One region of the Klebsiella sp. R445 genome, then DNA from elsewhere that is predicted to be linked to it. Evidence: predicted binding sites of a transcription regulator. Region 1 holds the regulator's gene; each other region holds the start of a gene.

Region 1 (3,274 bases):
GGTAGCAAAAATCGCCTGCCATTCCAGATGGTTGAGCAGCCAGCTGCCGAGCAGCGGCGCCAGCGCCGGGGATAAACCGACCAGCGGCATGATGGTGGCAAAAATACGGTTTGTTTTCTGCGCCGGATAATAGTCCGTGACCATCGCCTGCCAGGTGACCGCGGCTGCACAGACGCCGATGGCCTGAATAAAGCGCAGGACCAGCATCAGCGTCGCGTCGCGGACCCACAGCATTCCCAGACAGCTGACGGCGAAGATCGCCAGGCCGCTCAGCAGAATCGGTTTACGCCCGTAACGGTCAGAGAGCGGGCCCCAGAACAGCTGTCCGATGGCGAAACCGGCAAGGAACAGGCTCAGGCTGGCGCTGACCGAAGCCGCGGAGGTGTTGAGGTCGTGTTGGATCGCCGCGAAGGCCGGTAGATACATGTCGGTGGCCAGGAAACCCAGCACGCTAAGTCCCGCCAGCCAAACTAAAAATCCTTTCCCAGGTTGTTGCATAACATTCTCTTCTGCTGATGCCGGAATAATGCCGCAGAGTGTAGGGAGTGCATTCTGGCTTGTGAAACGCTAATATTTGCTACATGCATTCAAAAATTTTGTAGGCAGAATATGTGGTCTGAATACTCACTGGAAGTTGTTGATGCTGTCGCCCGCAACGGCAGCTTTAGCGCGGCGGCACAGGAGCTCCATCGCGTCCCTTCCGCTGTCAGCTACACCGTTCGTCAGCTGGAAGAGTGGCTGGCAGTTCCGCTGTTTGAACGTCGTCATCGGGATGTTGAATTAACCCCGGCCGGGGTCTGGTTTTTACAGGAAGGACGCTCTGTTATCAAAAAAATGCAGATCACCCGCCAGCAGTGCCAGCAGATAGCCAATGGCTGGCGCGGTCAGTTGTCAATTGCCGTCGATGACATCGTCAAACCGGCACGAATGCGCCAGATGATTGTCGATTTTTATCGTCACTTTTCGGACGTTGAGCTGATTGTCTTTCAGGAAGTGTTCAACGGCGTCTGGGATGCGCTGGCGGATGGCCGCGTGGAGCTGGCGATTGGAGCGACGCGTTCGATTCCGGTCGGGGGGCGCTACGCCTTTCGCGATATGGGCATGCTGAACTGGCACTGCGTAGTGGCCAGCCATCATCCACTGGCGCAGATGACCAGTCCGCTGAGTGATGACGAGTTGCGCAACTGGCCCTCATTGGTCAGAGAGGATACTTCCCGGTCTTTACCAAAACGAACGACCTGGCTGCTGGATAACCAAAAGCGTGTGGTGGTGCCCGACTGGGAATCCTCTGCCACCTGTCTGTCTGCCGGGCTTTGCGTGGGGATGGTACCGACGCACTTTGCCCGTCCGTGGATCGACCGGGGAGAATGGGTCGCCCTTGAACTGGAAAACCCGTTTCCGGATGCGGCGTGCTGCCTGACCTGGCAACAGAGCGACGCATCGCCTGCGCTGCTGTGGATGCTGGATTATCTTGGCGATAGTGAAACGTTAAACCGGGAATGGTTGCGGGCGCCGGATTAGCCGGCGCCGGGAAGGGGACTAACGGCGGTAATCGACAAACGGGCCGTCAACGACGGAACGACGCTCCACCAGGCGCGGGTGAACCTCGATAGACTGGGACTCTTCACGCTTGTTGACGATACGATCCATCAGCATATTAAACGCGGCTTCGCCGAGGGAGTCTTTCGGTTGATGAATCGTGGTCAGCGCCGGGCTGAAATAGCGGGCGTTGCGCACGTTGTCATAGCCGATCAGCGAAATGTCCTGCGGTACGCGCAGCCCCATTTCATCCGCCGCGCAAATAGCACCCATCGCCATGATGTCGCCGCCGCAGAAGACTGCCGTCGGGCGGTGGTGTTGGTTCAGGATATGCTGCATCGCGCGATAGCCGGACTCCGGTTCGAAGTCACCCTGTTCAATCCAGTTATCCGGTACGGAAATCTGCGCTTCTTCCATGGCTTTCATAAAGCCTGCCAGACGTCCGGCACCGGTGTTACGTTCCAGCGGGCCGGGGATCACGCCAATTTCGCGATGGCCGCGTTCCACCAGATAACGACCGGCCATATAGCCGCCTTCAAAGGCGTTATCGATGACAGAATCGGTAAAGTCGGCCTTGGCCTCGCCCCAGTCCATCACCACCATTGGAATATGGCGGTACTCTTCCAGCATGCTCAGCACCGATTCCGGATATTCGGAGCACATGACCAGCAGGCCGTCGACGCGCTTTTGCGCCATCATTGACAGGTAAGCCTGCTGCTTTTCGAGATCGTTCCATGCATTACCCAGAATCAGGGTATAGCCTTTTTGGAAGCAGCTTTTTTCAACGGCTTCGATAATTTCAGCAAAATAGGCCGCTTCGCTGCTGGTTGCCAGCAGACCAATAGATTTGGTGTGATTAACCTTCAGGCTGCGCGCGACAGCACTCGGTGAGTAGTGCAGTTCTTTAATGGCGGCCCAGACCGCATTGCGCGTCTCTTCCGCAACGAAACGGGTTTTGTTAATAACATGTGATACTGTTGTAGTGGAAACGTTTGCGCGCTTCGCTACATCTTTAATAGTTGCCATTACTTCTCACTCCAGACCTTGACCTGAACGTCTGATAATCGGTACGTAAACGTTTGCCTAAACACACCCTGAATACAATGTTCAACATTGCATCACGTCGGGAAAACGACACAGAACGACAGGAAGGGGTCAATGGCCGATACGCTTTCAAATTAGCGTGGGATTTTGTCCGATCTTGCGGCAAAGGGGAAGAGCAAAAATGTGTATCACCCTAAATCCTGGAAGATTTTTATGCGATATTGTGCAAAAATGAGCAAGCTCACTTTTCGTGTGGGAAAAACAGGGGGAAAAATTGATGGATACAGATTTAAAATTTTCGCTGACAACAACGATTATTGTTCTAGGTCTAATCGTTGCCGCCGGGCTGACCGCAGTTCTGCACTAATTTTCCCGGGGGAGAGGTCACTTTCCCCCCGTTCCCGCCATTATTATCATTTTCGCAAAAATCTTTTGCCATTTCGTTTACTTTTGTTTTTCTGTGATTGATGTCATGCTTTTGACTTCTGATGAGATACCGTCGCCGATGACGGTCTGCTGGAGTCATGCAATGAAAATCAACTTTCCCCTGCTCGCGCTGGCGATAGGCGCATTTGGTATTGGTACGACGGAGTTTTCCCCGATGGGATTACTGCCAGTCATTGCCAAAGGCGTCGACGTGTCTATTCCGGCTGCGGGAATGCTGATCAGCGCCTATGCGATAGGTGTGATG
Region 2 (3,274 bases), 1.8 Mb from region 1:
CAGCAGGTGCTTGATCTGCACTATCGGGATGAAGCCGGAACGGTATCACAGCGTGAAGTGCTGCCGCTGGGGCTGTTTTTCTGGGGGGAACGCTGGCTGCTGGTGAGCTGGTGCGAATTGCGCGCCGATTATCGCTGCTTTCGCCTCGACCGATGCCTGAATATTGTGGCGACCGGGCGCCATTTTAGCGAACGGGCTGACCGCTCATTGAGTGATTTCTTGCGTAAGGTGAAGTGCGAGGAGCGCTAAGGCTATGCAATCCCCGGCGTTGCCGCCGGGGAAAATCAGCAGCGATTAGAAGTTGTAACCGACAACGAAGTAACCACCCCAGCCGGTAGAGCGAACATTGAAGTCGCCGTCGCCGAAGTTCAGCTTCGCGTCATCCGCCCACTGACCACCGTTGTGCCAGTAACGAGCAACTACCGAGTAGTGCCAGTGCGCATAGTTCAGCGCCAGGATGTGGCTGGACGCGATGGAGTTGCTGGTGCGCGCGTGCTTGCCGTTCATGTCGTAGAAGTTGTCATCGCCCAGATCGGAACCCCAGTCAAAGTTGGTGAAGCCGATGTAGCTCAGGGAACCGCCCCACAGGTCGGTCAGCGGAACAAAGTATTTCACTTTGAAACGGTAGCCATCCCACTCGTTTTCGTTGGAAGCACCGTAGTTCTGCCACTGATATTTCGCATAAACGTTCAGGGACAGGCTCATCGGCAGGCCGGTATCGATATCGGTACCCAGACCCATATACCAGGTGCTCTGCTCCTGGGAATCGTTACGACCCATATCGTAGATGTAGTTGTTGGCGAAATACCACTCTTTGAACGGGCCGAAGCTGAGGTCGGTGTTGGTCAGCTTGTCGATAGAGAAACGCGGTTCGATTTCCATAAACAGCGGGGAACCGTTGTTCCAGATACCTTTTGCGGTGCTGTTACCACCAAAGAATACCGGTGCATCGATATAACCGTAGAAATCAAACCAGTCTTTTTTGGCGAACGCTTCGTATTCCAGGTAGGTATCGTTACGGATCTGCGGTCCAAAACGGGTGTGATAGCTGCCCACCACGTTCACACTCTGGTGCCACCAATCAGACAGGTACTGAGGTTTGTCGTTTTCTGCCGCGCCAGCAGTGAAAGATGCGGAGAGCGCCAGGACCGCGCTTGCTGCCAGTAATGTTTTTTTCATAATGATGCCACTGTTTAAATTAAGCCAAAAGGCGTTAAGAACGTTGCCGAAGCGTTTCTAAATATTTCGTATTTCTGTGGCGTCTATTATAGAAATCATTGCTCACAAAAATATGTGTTGTTTCACATAAAGTAAACACACGTAATCGATTGCGTTCACGATTCTATGCATTTCCTGACAAAATGCCACTGAAATTCATCAATGGCGTCAATTTTCACTGAACTGTTCGCAAAATTTGTAAATGGATTTATGGCGGTGAAATCGGGTGTCGAAGACACCCGTTGGCAGAGGTTTTGGCAGAGGTTATTGCGGAGTGGCGGGCTGAATGTCGTGAATACGCAGGAAACCGAGCTGTTCCGGGGGAATACCGTTCAGGCGCAGCGGAATATCCACATCGCTGGGGGCCAGAATGCTGGCTGGGGCGCTGATCAGTTGCTCCTGGACGTTGACTTCCTGATAGCTCTGGGTGGTGCCGGTGATCTGCCCGGAAGCGACGGTGGCGCTAAATGCCGGAAGCGGATCGTTAGATTCACCCTGAATGCGCAAGGTCAGACGGGTGCCGTCACCATCGGCAGCAATATCCCGCAGCGACATGCGTAACGTGCCGATCTGGCTCTCCAGACGCGCCGGGGTTTTGGCGCCAGGCAGAAGATAGACGCCGCTGCTGGATTTCGCATTCAGGGAATTTTGCTGGGTAATTTTCACCGTTTGCTGATTCAGCTGAGTCATCTCTTTGCTCAGCGTGCTCACGCTTTGATTCATCTGCCGGACTTCACTTTGCTGCGCGCAGGCGCTGAGTGTGAACAACGTCGTCAGTATCGCCAGCTTTAAATAACGTCTTGTCATAGTAGGGGATTCCGTCAAAAGGGGATAACTCATGGTAGATCGTCTCTGATAACCAACCATAGATCCTTTGTCTCAAAAGCTCTTTCTTTGTAGTCGGGTCACTTCGCGGTAAACTATCCATCAGTTTAACTTCATATCAGGACGCGCCATGCATTGCCCATTCTGTTTCGCCGTAGATACCAAAGTGATCGACTCCCGCCTCGTGGGAGAGGGCTCCTCTGTGCGTCGTCGTCGGCAGTGCCTGGTTTGTAACGAACGTTTTACGACGTTTGAAGTGGCAGAGCTGGTGATGCCGCGGGTGGTCAAGAGCGACGAGGTGCGGGAACCTTTCAATGAGGATAAGCTGCGCAGCGGAATGCTGAAAGCGTTGGAAAAACGCCCGGTCAGCGCCGACGACGTAGAAATGGCGCTTAACCACATCAAAACGCACCTGCGCGGCACCGGTGAACGCGAAGTGCCCAGCAAGATGATCGGCAACCTGGTGATGGAACAGCTGAAAAAGCTCGATAAAGTCGCCTACATCCGCTTTGCTTCGGTCTATCGTAGCTTTGAAGACATCAAAGAATTTGGCGAAGAGATCGCCCGCTTACAGGATTAAGTCATGCATGACGAAATGTACATGGCGCGCGCACTGAAGCTGGCGCAGCGCGGGCGTTTTACCACCCATCCCAATCCTAACGTCGGCTGTGTGATCGTTAAAAACGGCGAAATCGTCGGCGAAGGTTTTCACTACCGGGCTGGTGAGCCACATGCGGAAGTACATGCGCTGCGAATGGCCGGTGAACAAGCCCGAGGCGCTACCGCCTACGTGACGCTGGAACCGTGCAGCCATCATGGCCGCACGCCGCCGTGCTGTGAGGCGCTGATCGCCGCTGGCGTGACCCGCGTCGTGGCCGCCATGCAGGATCCAAACCCGCAGGTAGCGGGGCGTGGCCTGTACCGTTTGCAGCAGGAAGGTATCGACGTCAGCCATGGCCTGATGATGAACGAGGCCGAAGCGCTGAATAAAGGCTTCCTGAAGCGCATGCGCACCGGTTTCCCGTATGTGCAGCTCAAACTGGGCGCTTCGCTGGATGGCCGAACCGCCATGGCCAGCGGTGAAAGCCAGTGGATCACCTCGCCGCAGGCGCGCCGCGATGTACAGCGTCTGCGCGCGCAGAGCCACGCCATTCTGACCAGCAGCGCCACCGTGCTGGCAGACGACCCGGCAATGACCGTGCGTTGGGAATCGCTGGACTCCGACACTCAG
Region 3 (3,274 bases), 1.7 Mb from region 1:
CACACAATGCAAGGTGATCGAACCCTGCGGTTATGCTATAACAGCCCCCTATGTCATGCCCAATTACGGGCTTAAGCACCACAATCACCGGAACAGGATGCAAAAATGGTTACTTTCCACACTAATCATGGCGATATCGTAATCAAGACCTTTGACGACAAAGCGCCGGAAACAGTTAAAAACTTCCTGGACTACTGCCGCGAAGGTTTCTACAACAACACCATTTTCCACCGTGTTATCAACGGTTTCATGATTCAGGGCGGCGGCTTTGAGCCGGGCATGGAGCAGAAAAACACCAAGTCCCCGATCCAGAACGAAGCTAACAACGGTCTGAAAAACACCCGTGGTACTCTGGCAATGGCCCGTACTCAGGCGCCGCACTCCGCTACCGCACAGTTCTTTATCAACGTGGCTGATAACGACTTCCTGAACTTCTCTGGTGAAAACCTGCAGGGTTGGGGCTACTGCGTATTTGCCGAAGTAGTTGAAGGCATGGACGTAGTCGACAAAATCAAAGCGGTTGCGACCGGTCGCAGCGGCATGCATCAGGATGTGCCGAAAGAAGATGTTGTGATCAAAAGCGTCACCGTTAGCGAGTAATTCGTGGCGACACTTTTTATTGCGGATTTGCATCTGCAAACAGAAGAACCGGCGATCACCGCCGGTTTTCTACGCTTTTTAGCCGGTGAAGCCCGCAAGGCGGATGCGCTGTATATTCTTGGCGATCTGTTTGAAGCCTGGATCGGCGATGACGACCCCAACCCGCTGCATCAGGAGATCGCTGAAGCGATCAATGCTTTAACCCAGTCCGGGGTGCCCTGCTACTTTATTCACGGCAATCGCGATTTTCTCGTCGGCCAGCGCTTCGCTCGCGCCTGCGGCATGACGCTGCTGGATGAAGAAGAGGTGCTTGACCTCTACGGTCGTCAGGTCCTGATTATGCATGGCGACACCTTGTGCACTGACGATGCCGGCTACCTGGAGTTTCGTGCCAAAGTGCATACGCCGTGGATCCAGCGCCTGTTTCTGGCCCTGCCGCTGTTTATCCGCCGCCGTATCGCTGCCAGAATGCGCGCCGACAGCAAAGCCGCCAACAGCAGCAAATCGCTGGAGATAATGGACGTTAACCCGCAGGCCGTGGTCGATACCCTGCAGCGCCATCGGGTACAGTGGTTGATTCACGGGCATACTCACCGCCCGGCGATCCATACGTTAGATGCCAACGGCCAGCCGGCGTTTCGCGTTGTCCTCGGCGCCTGGCACAGCGAAGGCTCGATGGTCAAAGTCACCAAAGACGACGTCGAACTGATCCCGTTCCCGTTTTAATTCCCGCCGCATTTTCACCACTTCTCAGGTGACGCAACCGTTTTCCTTACCGAAAGATCATGTTATTCTCTGTGGCCTCTAAAGCAGTGTGAAGCACACCCACAGGAGTTTTAAGACGCATGTCTTCCCGCAATAATTCGGCGCGTATCGCCATCGTGATGGGGTCCAAAAGCGACTGGGCTACCATGCAGTTTACCGCAGAAATCCTTGATGCCCTGAACGTTCCGTACCATGTTGAAGTGGTCTCCGCACACCGGACGCCCGATAAACTGTTCAGCTTCGCCGAAGGCGCGGAAAGCAACGGCTATCAGGTGATTATTGCCGGAGCGGGCGGCGCGGCGCATCTGCCGGGCATGATTGCGGCGAAAACCCTGGTGCCGGTATTAGGCGTCCCGGTACAGAGCGCGGCGTTAAGCGGCGTCGACAGCCTCTACTCTATTGTTCAGATGCCGCGCGGGATCCCGGTCGGTACCCTTGCTATCGGCAAAGCCGGTGCTGCTAATGCCGCCCTGCTGGCCGCGCAGATTCTGGCACAGCACGACGCGGAGCTGCATCAGCGCCTGAGCGCCTGGCGCCGGGCCCAGACCGATGAAGTCCTCGAAAACCCGGACCCGCGGGGTGCGGCATGAAGCAGGTTTGCATCCTCGGCAACGGTCAGTTAGGGCGCATGCTGCGCCAGGCCGGTGAGCCGCTGGGTATCGCCGTCTGGCCGGTCGGCCTCGAAGCCGACCCTGAAGCGGTGCCGTTTCAGCAGAGCGTGATCACCGCTGAAATCGAACGCTGGCCGGAAACGGCGCTGACCCGCGAGCTGGCACGCCATCCGGCGTTTGTTAACCGTGACGTCTTCCCGATCATCGCCGACCGTCTGACGCAAAAACAGCTGTTTGATAAGCTGGGGCTCGCCACCGCGCCGTGGCAGCTGCTGGCGGATAAAAATGAATGGCCGGCGGTATTTGCGCGTCTTGGCGAACTGGCGATTGTAAAACGTCGCGTCGGCGGTTACGACGGACGTGGGCAATGGCGCCTGCGTGCAGACGACATCGCGCAGCTGCCGGACGAAAACTACGGTGAATGCATCGTTGAACAGGGCATCAACTTTTCTGGCGAAGTGTCGCTGGTGGGCGCCCGCGCTCACGATGGCAGCACGGTGTTCTACCCGCTGACCCGCAACCTGCATCAGGATGGCATTTTGCGCACCAGCGTGGCCTTCCCGCAGGCGAATGCCCGCCAGCAGGACCAGGCGGAAAGCATGCTCACCGCCATCATGAACGAACTGAACTACGTGGGCGTGATGGCGATGGAGTGCTTTGTCACCGCCGAAGGCCTGCTGATTAACGAGCTGGCGCCGCGCGTGCACAACAGCGGCCACTGGACGCAGAACGGCGCGTCTATCAGCCAGTTCGAGCTGCATCTGCGGGCCATTACCGACCTGCCGCTGCCGCCGCCGGTAGTGAACAGTCCTTCAGTGATGATCAACCTGATCGGGACCGATCTGAACTACGACTGGCTGAAGCTGCCGCTGGTACATCTGCACTGGTACGACAAAGAGGTGCGTCCGGGCCGCAAAGTCGGGCACCTGAACCTGACCGACAGCGACACCGATCGCCTGAGCGCCACCCTGGAAGCCCTGAAACCGATCCTGCCACCGGAGTATGCGAGCGGTATCTTCTGGGCACAGTCTCAGCTCACCTCGCTTTCCTGAGCCGTTCGGGCGGCTAATGCAGGCTACGCCTCTGCCGCCCGGATGATAACGGCTATTTGCCGGGGAATTGATCTTCACCCTTCCCCGGCATGCCGTCTGGCGCGTAGAATCCCCTCCTTGCTTTAAAAATGCTTTCAGTTTTGACTTCAAAAGGATGACCCATGAAAAATGGGACGGATTACCGCGCCATTCTCACGGCGGATACGCCACTCATTGACGTCCGCGCTCCGGTAGAATTCCAGCAAA

The links. Region 1 encodes PurR, which represses purine synthesis genes. Its sites were predicted from a motif close to CANGCAAACGTTTGCNTG; they were not measured.
Region 2: the regulator PurR is predicted to act here: its motif matches at 1,318-1,335, upstream of ACMYSN_RS09405 (nucleoside-specific channel-forming protein Tsx).
Region 3: the regulator PurR is predicted to act here: its motif matches at 1,357-1,374, upstream of purE (5-(carboxyamino)imidazole ribonucleotide mutase).

What each region holds. Positions count from the first base shown of each region.
Region 1 covers NZ_CP180446.1:210,180-213,453, forward strand. The annotation lists gene punC (purine nucleoside transporter PunC) at 1-498, opposite strand, end outside; gene punR (LysR family transcriptional regulator) at 610-1,521, shown strand; gene purR (HTH-type transcriptional repressor PurR) at 1,540-2,565, opposite strand; gene cydH (cytochrome bd-I oxidase subunit CydH) at 2,861-2,950, shown strand; gene ACMYSN_RS00980 (MFS transporter) at 3,113-3,274, shown strand, end outside.
Region 2 covers NZ_CP180446.1:2,018,508-2,021,781, reverse strand. The annotation lists gene ACMYSN_RS09410 (helix-turn-helix transcriptional regulator) at 1-249, shown strand, start outside; gene ACMYSN_RS09405 (nucleoside-specific channel-forming protein Tsx) at 295-1,179, opposite strand; gene ACMYSN_RS09400 (SadB/YajI family lipoprotein) at 1,483-2,025, opposite strand; gene nrdR (transcriptional regulator NrdR) at 2,174-2,623, shown strand; gene ribD (bifunctional diaminohydroxyphosphoribosylaminopyrimidine deaminase/5-amino-6-(5-phosphoribosylamino)uracil reductase) at 2,627-3,274, shown strand, end outside.
Region 3 covers NZ_CP180446.1:1,893,559-1,896,832, forward strand. The annotation lists gene ppiB (peptidylprolyl isomerase B) at 106-600, shown strand; gene lpxH (UDP-2,3-diacylglucosamine diphosphatase) at 604-1,326, shown strand; gene purE (5-(carboxyamino)imidazole ribonucleotide mutase) at 1,446-1,955, shown strand; gene purK (5-(carboxyamino)imidazole ribonucleotide synthase) at 1,952-3,028, shown strand; gene mnmH (tRNA 2-selenouridine(34) synthase MnmH) at 3,190-3,274, shown strand, end outside.